Regions from separate parts of the Streptomyces ambofaciens ATCC 23877 genome, predicted to be linked through region 2. Evidence: riboswitches for the same ligand, from Rfam matches in the RefSeq annotation. Region 2 holds a riboswitch; the other holds the start of a gene.
What was found. Region 2 has a riboswitch for S-adenosylmethionine ahead of thrC (threonine synthase). Riboswitches for the same ligand answer to the same signal wherever they lie in the genome.
Positions count from the first base shown of each region.

Region 1 (8,117 bases), 1.3 Mb from region 2:
TTCTCCGTCACCGGCACCTACGACCTGATCGCGATGGTGCGGGTGGCCCAGCACGAGGACCTGGCGGAGGTCATCCCCGGCCGGATCAGCAAGATCCCGGGTGTGGAGGGCACGGACACCCACGTGGCGTTCCGGACGTACTCCCAGCACGACCTGGAGGCGGCGTTCGCCATCGGGCTCGACAACTGACGTCGGCCCGGACGCGGATGAAGAGTTCTTCATCCCGGACTCATCCGGATCGCCGGGTACCGGGCGCAGGATCGGGGACATGGTCTTCTCACGCCGGATGGCGGCCCTGGCGGCCGTCGTCCTGATCCCGCTCGGCATCGCCGCGACCAGCTTCGCCCTCACCGACAGTCCGCAGGAGCCCAAGGTCCCGTCCAAGGTGGAGCTGGAGAGCGGCTCCCCCACCCCGTCGCCCACCTCCTCCTCGCCCGAGCCGACGCCCAGCGACCAGGTGGTGACCCGGCCACCGGTGACCGACAGCCCCCCGGATGACGACGATGACGACGACCGAGGCCAGGACACCGACGACGGAGCCGCCGGCACGGCCGCCGACGACGGACCCGGCGACGACGGCTGACCGCGAGCGCCGCCGGATCTCGGCCCGTGTCCGCATCCTGCTCTGGCTGCTGCTCGTGATGGCCGTCGCCCTCGCCTCGGTGGCCGCGACCACCCGCTCGATCCTGCTGCGCGACACCGACCAGCGGATCAACGGCCTGCTCGCGCAGGAGGCGGGCGAGTTCGCCAACTTCGAGGAACAGGGCTTCGACCCGGAGACCGGCCGGCCCTTCACCGACCCCGGGCGGCTGCTGCGCGTCTTTTTGGAGAGGCAGTACGCCGACCTGGACGAGGAGCTGGTCGGTCTGGTCGGCGAGGTGGGCAGCAGGCCGACGCAGATCATCCAGCAGCGGGAGATCCCGGTCGCCCTGCCCCTGCACGAGGACGCCGACGCCCGGCGCCGCATCTACGCCTCGCCCGACTCCACCGGCACCCTGGAGCGGCCGGAGGGGGAGATCCGCTGGGCCAAGGTCACCGTGGCCCGGTACGGCGGCGAACCGGCGGCCGCCTTCGTGGTCGCCTTCCACCCCGGGCGGGAACAGGCCCGCGCCGACGAGGTGTTCCGCGTGCTGCTCGCCATCTCCGGCGTCGCCCTGCTGATGACGACGGGCATCGCCTGGGTGGTCGCGGGCCGCATCCTCAAGCCGGTGCGACTGGTGCGCGCCACGGCCGCGCAGCTCACCGAGCAGGACCTGACCCGGCGCATCCCGGTGCACGGCCACGACGACGTGGCCGCCCTGGCCGAGACGTTCAACGCCATGCTCGACCGGCTGGAACGCGCCTTCGCCGCCCAGCGCAGGTTCGTCGACGACGCGGGCCACGAACTGCGCACCCCGATCACCATCGTGCGCGGCCACCTGGAGCTGATGGGCGACGACCCGGCCGAGCGCGAGGAGACGGTCCGCCTGGTCACCGACGAACTGGACCGGATGAGCCGCATCGTCGAGGACCTGCTGCTGCTCGCCAAGACCGAACGCCCCGACTTCGTCACCCCGGAGCCGGTGCAGCTCGCCGAACTCACCGCCGACGTCTACGTCAAGGCCCGCACCCTCGGCGACCGCGACTGGGTGCTGGACGGCGTCGCCGACCGCGAGGCCCGCCTCGACCCCCAGCGGATCACACAGGCCATGGTGCAGCTCGCGCAGAACGCCGTGCAGCACACCACCACCGGCCAGACCATCCGCATCGGCTCCCGCGCCGACGGCACCCGTGTCGAGCTGTACGTCGCCGACTCCGGCCCCGGGGTCCAGCCGCAGGACGCCGAGGTCATCTTCGAACGGTTCCGGCGCGGCACGGCCCGGCGCGGGGTGCGCGGGACCGGCGCCGGGCTCGGGCTGTCGATCGTCAAGGCCATCGCGGAGGGGCACGGCGGGCGGGTCGCCCTGCGCACCACCGAGGGTGGCGGCGCCACCTTCGTCCTGACACTGGACTGATTTCCGGAAGAGGCACGTCCATGAACCGCATCCTCATCGTCGAGGACGAGGAGCGCATCGCCTCCTTCGTCGAGAAGGGCCTGCGCGCCAACGGCTTCACCACCACCGCCGTCGCCGACGGCGACTCCGCCTACGAGTACGCGCTCACCGGCGGCTTCGACCTGGTCGTCCTGGACATCGGGCTGCCCGGCCGGGACGGCTTCACGGTCCTGCGCGAGCTGCGCGAGTCCCGGGTGACGACCCCGGTGATCGTGCTGACCGCCCGGGACTCCGTACGGGACACGGTGGCCGGCCTGGAGGGCGGCGCCGACGACTGGATGACCAAGCCGTTCCGCTTCGAGGAACTGCTCGCCCGGGTCCGGCTCCGGCTCCGTACGGCGGCCAGGGCACCGGAGGTGACGGTGCTCAGGTCCGGCGACCTCTCCCTGGACCTGCGCACCCGCCGGGCCCGAGCCGCGGAGCGGACGGTGGACCTGACGGCCCGTGAGTTCGTGCTGCTGGAGCTGTTCCTGCGGCATCCGGGGCAGGTCCTGTCCCGGGAACAGATCCTGTCCCACGTGTGGGGCTACGACTTCGACCCCGGCTCCAACATCGTCGACGTGTACGTGCGGGCGTTGCGCAAGAAGCTGGGGGCGCAGCGGGTGGAGACGGTGCGGGGCATGGGGTACCGGCTGCCGGGCTGAGGCGCGTCCCCGCGCCTCGGGCGGGCTGACCGGCTTTTGTGTGAAGTTTCCTTCATGTCGGGCTCATTGGAGGCTCACCGCCCGGGAGAACCCTCGATGACGTGACGTTGAACCTCCGCCTCGCGGCGGCCCTGTGCGTGGCGCTGTCCCTGTGCGCGCTGCTGGCGGTCCCCGCCAACTTCCCCGCCCTCGGCGGCGACGCGCGCCTCACCCTCGCCGTCTTCGCCCTGGCCACCTGCGCCTGGATCGGTACGCCGATCGACGACACGTACATCGCGCTGGGCGCCGGTCTCGCGCTCACGGCGACCGGCGTGATCAGCAGCGACACCCTCTTCGGCACCCTCGGTGACGCCACGGTGTGGCTGCTGATCTGCGCCTTCGTGCTGGCGGCGGCGGTGGCCCGGACCGGGCTCGCCGGACGCGCGGCGGTCTTCCTGGTCGGCGGGGCGCGCAGCGTACGGCAGTTGGTGCACCTGACGACGGCCGCGCTGGTCGTGACCGCGTTCGCGGTGCCGGCCACCTCCGGCCGGGCGGCGCTCGCCCTGCCGGTGTTCCTCGCCCTCGCCAAGGCCCTCGCCGACCGGAAGCGACTGGTCGTGATGCTGGCGCTGCTGTTCCCGACCGTGATCCTTCTGTCGGCGGTGGCGACCCTGATCGGGGCGGGCGCACATCTGATCACGGTGTCGGTGCTGTGGGAGTCGACCGGCGACCGGATCGGCTTCACCCAGTGGCTGCTGCTCGGACTGCCGCTGGCGGTGGCCTCGTCCCATCTGGCCGCCGAGACCGTCCTGCTGACGACGACCCGGCGCGCGGACCGCGAGGGCCCGGTCCACATCACCGCCGAGGAGATACAGCGGCACAGCGAGAGTCCGGTCACCGGTCCCTGGACGCAGGCGGAGAAGCGCTGCGCCCTGCTGCTGGCCACGGTGGTGACGCTGTGGTGCAGCGAGCCCCTGCACCACGTCTCGCCGGCGGTGGTGGCGCTGATCGGCGCGGTCGTCGCCTCCTCCCCCGCGCTCGGCACCGTACGGCTCAAGGACGCCCTGAAGACGGTGCCCTGGTCGCTGCTGCTCTTCATGGCGGCGACCATGGCGATGGGTGTCGCGCTCGCCGACTCCGGAGCGGCGAGGTGGCTGGTGTCGGGGCTGCCCGCGCACGTCACGCCGGCCGTCTTCCTCGGGGTCGTGGTCGCCGTGAGCACGGCCGCCCACCTGGTCCTGCAGTCCCGCTCGGCCCGCTCCTCCGTCCTGGTCCCGCTGGTGATCGCCGCGGCGGTGGGCGCCGGGGTCAATCCGGTCGCCGCCGCCCTCGCGTCCACCGCGGCGGCCGGCTTCTGCCACACGCTGCCGGCCTCCGCCAAGCCGGTCACGCTCTTCTCCGACCTCCCCGGCACCCCCACCTACACCCCGCGCGACCTGCTGCGGCTGTCCGCCGTGCTGGCACCGCTGACCGCCGCGCTCGTGCTGTTCTTCGCCGCCGCCGTCTGGCCGCTGCTCGGCGTACCCGTGACCCGCTGAAGGAGTCTCCATGTCCATGCCGTCCTCCGCGCCCTCCGTGATCCCCGCGGCCTCGGTGACCCCCGCGCCCGCTGGGGCCTCCGCGGCCTCCGTGCCCTCCCCGCTGCACCGTGTCGTCGTCGCTCCCAGCGGCTTCAAGGAGTCCCTGTCCGCCCAGGCCGCCGCCGACGCCATCGCGGCGGGTGTCCGCCGGGTCCTGCCGGCCGCCGAGATCGACAGCATCCCGCTGGTCGACGGCGGCGAGGGCACGGCCGTGACGCTGGCCGCGGCGACCGGGGGGCGGCTGGTGGCGCTGCCCGCCACGGGGCCGGTCGGGGAGACCGTGGGCACCCACTTCGCGCTGCTCGGCGCCCAGGACACGGCGGTCGTGGAGATGGCGGCCGTCGCGGGACTGTCCCTGGTGCCCCGGGCCCTGCGCGACCCGGGCGCCACGACCACGTACGGCGTCGGTGAGCTGATCCGCGCCGCGCTCGACACCGGGGTACGGCGGATCCTGGTCGGCTGCGGCGACTCGGGTACGTCGGACGGAGGCGCGGGCGCGCTCCAGGCGCTCGGGGCCCGGCTGCTGGACGCGGACGGCTTCGCCCTGCCGCCCGGCGGAAGGGAGCTGGTCCGCCTCGCCCGCGTCGACCCCTCCGGCCTGGACCCCCGGCTGAAGGACACCGAGCTGCTGGTGGCCTGCAACCCCTTCAACGTGCTGTGCGGCGAGCGGGGCGTGGCCCGGGTGTTCGGTCCGCAGAAGGGGGCGACGCCCGCGCAGGTCGAGCACCTGTCGGCCGGGCTGGAGAACTGGGCGCGCGTCCTCACCCGCGACCTCGGTGTCACCGGAACCGATCTGCGCGGCGGCCCCGGCACCGGCGCCTCGGGCGGGCTGGGCGCGGGTCTCGCCGCCGTCGGCGCCCGGCTGCTGCCCCGCTTCGAGGTGCTGCTGGACCACCTCGACCTGGACGCCCGCCTCGCCCGCGCCGACCTGGTGCTCACCGCCGAGGGCGCCCTGGACCACCAGACGCCGCGCGGCAAGGTCCCCGCGGAGGTGGCCCGCCGCGCCAAGCTCTACGGCCGTCCCGTCCTCGCCCTGGCCGGCACCCTCGGCGAGGGCGCCCACGAGGTGCCGGGGGTGGACGCCTGCCACGGGATCATGCCGGCCCCGATGGCCCTGGCCGACGCGCTGCTGCGCGCGGCCGAACTCCTCACGGACGCCACGGAGCGGGCACTGCGGATGATCCTGCTGGGGTCGCGGCTGCCGGCGGGCCGGACCGCTCAGGCCGCCGGGACCTCGGCGGCGGAGGTGGTGTCGGGCACGCAGCGCCCGTCCTCGGTGCGGTAGTTCCACCGGGCGCCGTCGCTCACCAGCTCCTTGACGGCGTTCACGAACCGCTCGACGTGCTCGTCCGGGGTGCCCGCGCCGAAGCTGACGCGGATGGCGTTGAGGGACTTCTCCCCGGGCGCGGCCTCGGGGGCACCGCACTCGCCCTGCGTCTGCGGGTCGCTGCCGAGCAGGGTGCGCACCAGCGGGTGGGCGCAGAACAGGCCGTCGCGCACACCGATGCCGTACTCGGCGGAGAGCGCGGCGGCGAAGTGCGAGCTGTTCCAGCCGTCGACGACGAAGGAGAGCACGCCGACGCGGGGCGCGTCGTCGCCGAAGAGGGACAGGACGCGCACCTGGGGCACCTCGGCGAGGCCCTCGCGCACCTTGCCGACGAGGTACTGCTCGCGGGCGACCAGCGTGTCGAAGCCGGCCTCCTCCAGCGCCTTGCAGGCGGAGGCGACGGCGTAGGCGCCGATGACGTTGGGCGACCCGGCCTCGTGCCGCGCGGCGCTCTCGTGCCACTCGACGTCCACGCCGCCGTCGGCGCGCCGGGAGACGCTGCGGCTGGCCCCGCCGCCGGCCAGGTACGGCTCGGCCTCGCGCAGCCAGTCGGCACGGCCCGCCAGCACCCCGGTCCCGAAGGGGGCGTACAGCTTGTGCCCGGAGAAGGCGACCCAGTCGACGTCCAGGTCGGCCACCGAGACGGGGTGGTGCGGGGCGAGCTGGGCGGCGTCCAGCACGATCCGTGCGCCGTGCGCGTGTGCGGCGGCGGCCAGTTCGCGCACCGGCCACAGCTCGCCGGTGACGTTGGAGGCGCCGGTGACGCAGACCAGGGCGGGCCCGTACGGCTCGCGGGCGGCGAGGGCGCGCTCCAGGGTCTCGACGGCCTGCGCGGGGGTGCGCGGGGCGTCGAGGTAGGTCACGTCCGCGTCACTCCAGGGCAGCAGCGAGGCGTGGTGCTCGGTCTCGAAGACGAAGACGCGGCAGCCGGCCGGCAGCGCGGCGGCGAGCAGGTTGAGGGAATCGGTGGTGGACCGGGTGAACACGACCTGGTCGGTGTCCCGGCAGCCGAGGAACCCGGCGACGGTCTTCCGGGCGTTCTCGAACAGGTCGGTCGACAGCTGCGAGAGGTACCCGGCGCCCCGGTGCACGCTGCCGTAGTAGGGGGCGTAGGCGGCGACATCGTCCCAGACCCGCTGGAGCGCGGGCGCGCTGGCGGCGTAGTCGAGCGCGGCGTAGGTGACCTCGCCGCCGGTGACGAGCGGCACGGTGACGTCCCGGCCCAGCACGGGCAGCGGGGCGCAGACGGACGGGTCGGCGGCAACGGTGGAGACGGACATGGCGGTACTCCCGTGAAGGCGGAGGACGTCGCCACGCGAGCGCGTGCGGCTCGAGCGTGGGACGGAAAGGAAAAGGAGGTGCGGAGGCGGGGCTCTGCGGCCCTATCGCATTCGCTGGTTCACGGGAGACTCCCTCGGACGACCCAGGACCCCTGGTTTCGCGAGGGGTCCGCGCTTGCCGCGGACCTTGCTGTCCACGACCTGGTCTTCACCCGGGGCACCCCGCCACGGACGGAGGGTTGCCGGACAGTCGGCCGGGGCCTCATGACTGTCACTCATGACCTGTCGAAAAACCTAGGGGAAAAGATCGGCGCCCCGCAACCCGAGTCCGGATCGCGGGACGCACGTCACACGAGAGGCGGCTACGCGTTGCTCGCGGCCACCCAGCGCTCCAGGGCGCGGCGCGCGGCACCCGAGTCGATCGCCTCGGCGGCCCGGTCCATGCCGGCCCGGATGCGCGCGGTCAGCGGCTCGTCGCCCGGCTCCAGGGCCACCAGGGCCGCCGCCGAGTTCAGCAGCACCGCGTCCCGCACCGGGCCCGTCTCGCCGTTCAGCAGACGTCGGGCGACGTCGGCGTTGTAGGAGGCGTCAGCGCCGCGCAGTGCCTCGACCGGCACCAGTTCGAGGCCGACGTCGCGCGGGTCGAAGGTCTCCTCGGTCACCCGGCCGTCCCGCACGACCCACACCCGGGAGGTGGAGGTCGTGGTCAGCTCGTCGAGGCCGTCGTCGCCGCGGAACACCAGGGACGAGTGGCCGCGTTCGGCGAAGACCCCGGCGATGATCGGCGCCATGCGGGCGTGGGCCACCCCGATGGCCTGGGACTTGACCCGGGCGGGGTTGGTCAGCGGACCCAGGAAGTTGAACACCGTGCGGATGCCCAGCTGGCCGCGTGCCGCCGCCACGTGGCGCAGCGCCGGGTGGAACTTCACGGCGAAGCAGAAGGTGATGCCGGCCTCCTCGGCGACCTCCGCCACCCGCTTCGGCGTCAGCTCCAGATTGACCCCGAGCTTCTCCAGGACGTCGGAGGCACCGGACGCCGAGGAGGCGGCCCGGTTGCCGTGCTTGACGACCTTCGCTCCGGTGCCGGCCACGACGATCGCCGACATGGTGGAGATGTTGACCGTCTTGGCGCCGTCGCCGCCGGTGCCGACGATGTCGACCGTCTCGCCCGGCACCTCGATCACGTTGGCGTGGGCGTACATGGTGCGGACGAGACCGGAGATCTCCTCGACGGTCTCCCCCTTGGACCTGAGGGCCACCGCGAAGCCGGCGAT
Region 1 covers NZ_CP012382.1:2,329,102-2,337,218, forward strand. Annotated here, with positions in the region: gene SAM23877_RS10495 (Lrp/AsnC family transcriptional regulator) at 1-189, shown strand, start outside; gene SAM23877_RS10500 (hypothetical protein) at 269-583, shown strand; gene SAM23877_RS10505 (sensor histidine kinase) at 504-1,994, shown strand; gene SAM23877_RS10510 (response regulator transcription factor) at 2,015-2,677, shown strand; gene SAM23877_RS10515 (SLC13 family permease) at 2,779-4,194, shown strand; gene SAM23877_RS10520 (glycerate kinase) at 4,286-5,521, shown strand; gene SAM23877_RS10525 (aminotransferase class V-fold PLP-dependent enzyme) at 5,455-6,843, opposite strand; SAM riboswitch class IV at 7,010-7,126, opposite strand; gene trpD (anthranilate phosphoribosyltransferase) at 7,206-8,117, opposite strand, start outside.
Region 1: linked by a shared signal. The riboswitch ahead of SAM23877_RS10525 (aminotransferase class V-fold PLP-dependent enzyme) and the one ahead of thrC (threonine synthase) in region 2 are both predicted to bind S-adenosylmethionine.

Region 2 (8,117 bases):
ACCCGAGCCGGTCGGCGCCCAGCATGCCGCGCAGCACCTGCTCGGCGATGTCGTCCGGCAGCATCCGGAAGTAGTCCACCGGCGCCCACGGCGTGTGCGAGAAGTGGCCGATGCGCAGGTCGGGACGGAGCTCGCGGAGCATCCCCGGCACCAGCGTCAGGTGGTAGTCCTGCACGATCGCGACCGCCCCTTCGGCGGCCTCCTCGGCCAGCGCCTCGGCGAAGGCCCGGTTGTACGCCTCGTAGGAGGCCCACTGCCGCCGGAACTCCGCGTCGAAGACCGGCTCCAGGGGGGTCTGGTAGAGCATGTGGTGCACGAACCACAGCACGGAGTTGGCGATCCCGTTGTACGCGTCCGCGTGCACGTCGGCCGGCACGTCCAGCATCCGCACGCCGTCCTCGCCCACCCCGCGCCGCACCGCCTCGCGGTCGCCGTCGCTCAGCGCGGAGCACACCCACAGCGCCCCCGCGTCGGGCCCGATGGCCGACAGTCCCGAGACCAGCCCGCCACCACCGCGTTTGGCGTGCAGCGAACCGTCCTCCCGCACCTCGTACGAGACGGGCCCCCGATTGGAGGCGACCAGCACCTGAGCAGCACCGAAGGTTGAAGCCATACGCCTCAACCTAGCCCGGCCCCCGAACCCTCAAACGTGGCCCGCCGGCACATCCGCGCGGGTCCGGCCGAGATTCACGCCACCCTCCGGGCCGCGTACTCCGCGATCTCCGTCATCGGGGGGCGTTCCTCCGTGTCCACGGCGTACGTGCGCGGCTCGAAACCGGCGGCGCCCCGCTCGAACTGGGTGATGGCCGGGCGGACCAGGTGGCCGCGGGCCAGCCGGAGCTGGGCGGTGCGGTAGATCGCGGCGGACATCCGGCCCAGGGCCTGGCCGTCCTGGTGCCGGTGCCTGCGGACCCCGACGTCGACCTGGGCCAGGCCGTCCAGACCCACCAGGTGCAGGGCGTCGACCAGCATGCCCAGCTCGACGCCGTACCCGACGGGGAAGGGCAGCCGTTCGAGCAGCGAGCGGCGGGCCGCGTACTCGCCGCCCAGCGGCTGGACGAAGCCGGCCAGCCGCGGCCAGTGCAGGTTGAGCAGCGGGCGGGCCATCAGCTCGGTGACCCGGCCGCCCTGCCCGGGAGCGGCGCCGAGCGGACGGTCGTACATGGCCTTGACGAGGTGCACGTCCGGGTCGGTGAGCAGCGGGCCCACGATCCCGGAGACGAAGTCGGCCGAGAACTCCCGCAGGTCGGCGTCGACGAAGCAGACGATGTCGCCGCCGGTGACCAGCAGCGAGCGCCACAGCACCTCGCCCTTGCCGGGGACGGCCGGGATGCGGGGGAGGATCGCGTCGCGGTGCACGACCCGGGCGCCCGCCGCCGCGGCCACCGCCGACGTGCGGTCGCTCGACCCGGAGTCCACCACCACGACCTCGTCGACGAGCGGGTCGCGCCCCATCAGCTCCCGCCGGATCACCGTGACGATGTCGCCGACCGTCGCCTCCTCGTCCAGGGCGGGGAGCACCACGCTCACCGTCTGGCCGGTGGCGTGCTTGGCCGTCAGGAGCTGCTGGAGGGGCCGGTCCGTCACGGACCAGGAGCGTGCGCCCAGCCAGCGCTCGACTTCTTCCAGCACGGTCGGTGGCTCCTCTGTGATCCATCTCGCGGTACGGACGACTGTCTCAACCGCCCTGGCCTTCGGTTACAGTCTTGAACAACGCGTGGGGCCACCGCATGCCGGGGTCGCCGCGCGCACCGCACAACAATCGAATACCGCTCATCCAGAGGGGCAGAGGGATACGGCCCGTTGAAGCCCCGGCAACCCTCCAGCCGGTTCTTGTCACGCAGACGTGGCGAGGCTCCCGGCTAGGGAAGGTGCCAAATCCGTCTCACGGCGAGATGCGTCGTGAGGAAGATGAGGAGAAAGGGCCTCGCCTCCATGGCTGTGCAGACCGCCGAAAGCACCACCACCCCCTCCGCCGCTCCCGCCGGCTCCGTCGACCTGGGCCCCGCCGCGGCGCTCTCCTGCCGCGAGTGCGGTCACCGCGTGCCGCTCGGCCCGGTCTTCGCCTGCGAGGAGTGTTTCGGCCCGCTGGAGATCGCCTACGACTTCTCGGCCTACGACACCGAGGAGCTGCGGAAGCGGATCGAGGCGGGACCCGCGAACATCTGGCGTTACGCCCCGCTGCTGCCCGTCCCCGCCGACGTGGCCGACAAGCCGAACATCAACCCGGGCTGGACCAAGCTCGTCAAGGCCGACAACCTCGCCCGCGAGCTCGGCGTCACCGGCGGTCTCTACGTCAAGGACGACTCCGGCAACCCGACGCACTCCTTCAAGGACCGCGTCGTCGCGCAGGCCATCGAGGCCGCCCGCGCCTTCGGCTTCACCACCCTCTCCTGCTCCTCCACCGGCAACCTCGCGGGTGCCGTCGGCGCCGCCGCCGCCCGCGCCGGCTTCCGTTCCTGCGTGTTCATCCCGCACGACCTGGAGCAGGGCAAGGTCGTCATGGCCGCCGTCTACGGCGGAGAGCTCGTCGGCATCGAGGGCAACTACGACGACGTGAACCGCTTCTGCTCCGAGCTGATCGGCGACCCGGCCGGCGAGGGCTGGGGCTTCGTCAACGTCAACCTGCGGCCGTACTACGCCGAGGGCTCCAAGACGCTGGCGTACGAGATCTGCGAGCAGCTCGGCTGGCGGCTGCCCGACCAGCTCGTGGTGCCCATCGCCTCCGGCTCCCAGCTCACGAAGATCGACAAGGGGCTCCAGGAGCTGATCAGGCTCGGTCTCGTCGAGGACCGGCCGTACAAGATCTTCGGCGCCCAGGCCGCCGGCTGCTCGCCGGTGTCCACCGCCTACAAGGCCGGCCACGACGTCGTGCGCCCGCAGAAGCCGGACACCATCGCCAAGTCCCTCGCGATCGGCAACCCGGCCGACGGCCCCTACGTCCTCGACATCGCGCGCCGCACCGGCGGCGCCGTGGAGGACGTGACGGACGAGCAGGTCGTCGACGCCATCAAGCTGCTCGCCCGCACCGAGGGCATCTTCGCCGAGACGGCGGGCGGCGTGACGGTCGGCGTCACCAGGAAGCTGATCGAGGACGGCGTCCTGGACCCGACGCTCACCACCGTCGTCCTCAACACGGGCGACGGTCTGAAGACGCTGGACGCGGTGGCCGGCACCGGACTCACCACCACCATCCGCCCGAACCTGGACTCCTTCCGAGAGGCTGGCCTCGCATGAGCGTGACCGTTCGCATCCCCACCATCCTGCGCACCTACACCGGTGGAAAGGCCGAGGTCGCCGCCGACGGTGCGAACCTCGGTGAGGTCATCGCCGACCTGGAGAAGAACCACACCGGCATCGCCGCCCGCGTCCTGGACGACCAGGGCAAGCTGCGCCGCTTCGTCAACGTGTACGTCAACGACGACGACGTCCGCTTCGAGCAGGGCCTGGAGACCGCCACCCCGGACGGCGCGGGCGTCTCGATCATCCCCGCGGTCGCCGGCGGCTGACCCGCCCCACCGTTACCATCGGTAATTGACGTAACGCAGAGTTCATCGAATTGCCCCCTCCGTGAGAGAAGCGGAGGGGGCAATTCCATGGGATTGAGCGCGGTAGAGTTGGGGAACGCGCTCCCGATCGAAAGATCGGGAATCTCGAATTCCTGCCCAGCGCCCGACAAGATGTAGCCAAAGTGTGGGCGTATTTCGCGGCTTTTGTTCCCTTTGTGTGCCCCGACTTGACCCGAATTCAGGCGAATTCTCGCCACATTCCGGACCGGGTGCGTCCAGATTTCTCGTCCGATTGACCTGTTGCAGACGGCAGTTGGACAGATACATTCAGCCGCGGTCGACGCGTTCCGGCGCACGCCCCCAGTCGTGGGGGGCGAGGTCTGACCCGGGTCCGCGAAGTGCGGATCTGTGCAAGGGCCAGTAATAGGGGAGTTAGGCATGGCTCAGGGCACCGTCAAGTGGTTCAACGCGGAGAAGGGGTACGGCTTCATCGCGGTCGACGGTGGTGCGGATGTTTTCGTCCACTACAGCGCGATTCAGATGGACGGCTACCGCACCCTCGAAGAAGGCCAGCGGGTCGAGTTCGAGATCTCGCAGGGTCAGAAGGGCCCGCAGGCCGACATGGTTCGCCTCAGCGCCTGAGACGTCCGGCCACCGAAAGCGAACGGTTCTTCTCCAAGGGCCCGCACCTCCCCGGAGGTGCGGGCCCTTCGGGCTGTCCGTGGGCTGTCCGCGGCCGGTTCGCGGTCGGTCCGCGAGCCGCCCGCGCGGGGGCCGAAACGGTGTTCGCGGGCGGCTGAGCCGCCGGGCCGATCCCCCGAAGGCGCTTGCACTCGATGGGGGCGAGTGCTAATCATTGGCGTTAGCACTCTGAAGGTGAGAGTGACAACGAAGGACCGGGTCGGTGAGGCCCGCAGGCCGGGTGGGGAAGGAACCACGAGGCCGGCGAGCCGTCCGTCGCGGGCGCGGGCGCGGTCCGAAGGAATCACCCCCAGTCCTGGAGGGACCACTTCACATGGCCAAGATCATCGCGTTCGACGAGGAGGCACGGCGCGGCCTCGAGCGCGGCATGAACCAGCTCGCGGACGCCGTCAAGGTGACGCTCGGCCCCAAGGGCCGCAACGTCGTCCTCGAGAAGAAGTGGGGCGCCCCCACGATCACCAACGATGGTGTCTCCATCGCCAAGGAGATCGAGCTCGAGGACCCGTACGAGAAGATCGGCGCCGAGCTGGTCAAGGAAGTCGCCAAGAAGACGGACGACGTCGCCGGTGACGGTACGACCACCGCGACCGTTCTCGCCCAGGCCCTGGTCAAGGAAGGCCTGCGCAACGTCGCGGCCGGCGCCAACCCGATGGCCCTGAAGCGCGGCATCGAGAAGGCCGTCGAGGCCGTCTCCGCCGCCCTGCTGGAGCAGGCGAAGGACGTCGAGACCAAGGAGCAGATCGCCTCCACGGCCTCCATCTCCGCCGCCGACACCCAGATCGGCGAGCTCATCGCCGAGGCCATGGACAAGGTCGGCAAGGAAGGCGTCATCACCGTCGAGGAGTCCCAGACCTTCGGTCTGGAGCTGGAGCTCACCGAGGGTATGCGCTTCGACAAGGGCTACATCTCGGCGTACTTCGCCACCGACATGGAGCGTATGGAGGCGTCGCTCGACGACCCGTACATCCTGATCGCCAACTCCAAGATCGGCAACGTCAAGGACCTGCTGCCGCTCCTGGAGAAGGTCATGCAGTCGGGCAAGCCGCTGCTGATCATCGCCGAGGACGTCGAGGGCGAGGCCCTGTCGACCCTGGTCGTCAACAAGATCCGCGGCACCTTCAAGTCCGTCGCCGTCAAGGCCCCGGGCTTCGGCGACCGCCGCAAGGCCATGCTCGGCGACATCGCCATCCTCACGGGCGGCGAGGTCATCTCCGAGGAGGTCGGCCTCAAGCTGGAGAACGCGACCCTGGACCTCCTGGGCCGCGCCCGCAAGGTCGTCATCACCAAGGACGAGACCACCATCGTCGACGGCGCCGGCTCGACCGACCAGGTCAACGGCCGCGTCAACCAGATCCGCGCCGAGATCGAGAACAGCGACTCGGACTACGACCGCGAGAAGCTCCAGGAGCGCCTGGCGAAGCTGGCCGGCGGCGTGGCCGTCATCAAGGCCGGTGCCGCCACCGAGGTCGAGCTCAAGGAGCGCAAGCACCGCATCGAGGACGCCGTTCGCAACGCGAAGGCGGCCGTCGAGGAGGGCATCGTCGCCGGTGGTGGCGTGGCCCTGCTCCAGGCCTCCCAGGTCTTCGAGAAGCTGGAGCTGACGGGTGACGAGGCGACCGGCGCCAACGCCGTGAAGCTCGCCCTGGAGGCCCCGCTCAAGCAGATCGCCGTCAACGGTGGTCTCGAGGGCGGCGTCGTCGTGGAGAAGGTCCGCAACCTCACCGTCGGCCACGGCCTGAACGCCGCGACCGGTGAGTACGTCGACATGATCGCCGAGGGCATCATCGACCCGGCGAAGGTGACCCGCTCTGCCCTGCAGAACGCCGCCTCCATCGCCGCGCTGTTCCTCACCACCGAGGCCGTCATCGCCGACAAGCCGGAGAAGGCCGCCGCGGGCGGCGCCCCGGGCGGCATGCCGGGCGGTGACATGGACTTCTGATCGGCTCCGGTCGATCAACCGTCCTACGGACCGAGGGCGGCACTCCCCGACAGGGGAGTGCCGCCCTCGGGCGTTTCCCGGGTGCGTCCCCGGCTCCTTCCGCGCCGTCGGCCCGACGGCAGGGGGCTGTGACCTGGGCCACTCATGGGGTGGGGCCGGAATGCGCGCGACGGCGGGGCCTGTTGGCCCGGGTGTGGTGCATGCGCATGCACATACTGACCGGTACCTCCAGAGGAGCCCCCACGTGACCGTCACCGCCCCCGACGCCGCCTCGCGCGCCGCCAGCGTCCTCGCCCGCCCCGCCACCATCAACGGCCTGACCGTGCCGAACCGCATCGCGATGGCGCCGATGACCCGGATGTTCTCCCCGGGCGGCGTCCCCGGCGACGACGTGGTCTCGTACTACGCCCGCCGTGCCGCCGCCGGGGTCGGCCTGATCGTCACCGAGGGCACCTACGTCGGCCACGAGTCCGCCGGGCAGAGCGACCGCGTGCCGCGCTTCCACGGCGAGGAGCAGCTGGCCGGCTGGGCGAAGGTGGCCGAGGCGGTGCACGCGGCGGGCGGCACGATCGTGCCCCAGCTGTGGCACATCGGCATGGTCCGCAAGCAGGGCGAGCCGCCCTTCGCCGACGCCCCCGCCGTCGGCCCCTCGGGCCTGCGCATCGGCGAGGACGAGGTCACCGGCAAGGCGATGACGCAGCGCGACCTGGACGACGTGATCGGCGCCTTCGCCGAGGCCGCGGCCGCCGCCGAGCGCATCGGCCTCGACGGCGTGGAGATCCACGGCGCCCACGGTTACCTCGTCGACCAGTTCCTGTGGGCCGGCACCAACCGCCGCACCGACGCCTACGGCGGCGACCCGGTCTCCCGCACCAGGTTCGCCGCCGAGATCGTGGCCGCCGTGCGCGACGCCGTCTCGCCCGAGTTCCCCGTGATCTTCCGCTACTCGCAGTGGAAGCAGGAGGCCTACGACGCCCGCCTCGCCACGACGCCGGAGGAGCTGGAGGCCATCCTCGCCCCGCTCGCCTCGGCCGGCGTCGACGCCTTCCACGCCTCCACCCGCCGCTACTGGCGCCCGGAGTTCGACGGCTCCGACCTCAACCTCGCCGGCTGGACCAAGAAGCTGACCGGCAGGCCCGCCATCACGGTCGGCTCGGTCGGCCTCGACGGCGACTTCACCAAGTCCTTCCTGGGCGAGGGCGCCCCCGTCGGCAGCCTCGACAACCTCCTCGACCGCATGGAGCGCGACGAGTTCGACCTCGTGGCCGTCGGCCGTGCGCTGCTCCAGGACCCCCAGTGGGCCGAGAAGATCCTCTCCGGCCGGTTCGACGCGCTCGCCCCGTACGACGCGGCGTCGATGAAGACCCTCAGCTGAGCGCCGTGCGCACCACGGCGTAGGGTCCAGAGATCACCAACTGGCGTACGGCCTGCGGTAACCAGTGAGGAGTGATCGATGAGCACGACCGGACCCGTGGTGCGCACCCACTGCGGCGCGGTGCGCGGACAGACCTCGGACGGCCTGACCGTCTTTCGCGGCATCCCCTTCGCCGAGGCCCCGGTGGGTCCGGGCAGGTTCGCCGCCCCGCGCCCCGCCCGCCCCTGGGACGGGACGCGCGACGCGTACGCCTTCGGCCCGCCGCCCCCGCAGGACCTGGGCCTGGCGGGCCCGGCCGGCACCCACTCCGGGGGCGAGGACTGGCTCACGGTCAACGTCTGGACCCCCGCCCCCGACCCGGCCGCCCGCCGCCCGGTGATGGTGTGGATCTACGGCGGTGCCTACAAGCTCGGCCACTCGGGCAGCCCGGGCTACGACGCCCGCCGCATAGCCGTCGACGGCGACCTCGTCGTCGTCACCTTCAACTACCGCGTCGGCATGGAGGGTTTCGCCCACATCGAGGGCGCCCCCGCCAACCGGGGCCTGCTCGACCAGGTGGCCGCGCTGGAGTGGGTGCGGGAGAACATCACCG
Region 2 covers NZ_CP012382.1:3,623,368-3,631,484, reverse strand. Annotated here, with positions in the region: gene SAM23877_RS16100 (alpha,alpha-trehalose-phosphate synthase (UDP-forming)) at 1-613, opposite strand, end outside; gene SAM23877_RS16095 (glucosyl-3-phosphoglycerate synthase) at 688-1,632, opposite strand; SAM riboswitch class I at 1,771-1,918, shown strand; gene thrC (threonine synthase) at 1,936-3,237, shown strand; gene SAM23877_RS16085 (MoaD/ThiS family protein) at 3,234-3,509, shown strand; gene SAM23877_RS16080 (cold-shock protein) at 3,948-4,151, shown strand; gene groL (chaperonin GroEL) at 4,525-6,150, shown strand; gene SAM23877_RS16070 (NADH:flavin oxidoreductase) at 6,395-7,525, shown strand; gene SAM23877_RS16065 (carboxylesterase/lipase family protein) at 7,604-8,117, shown strand, end outside.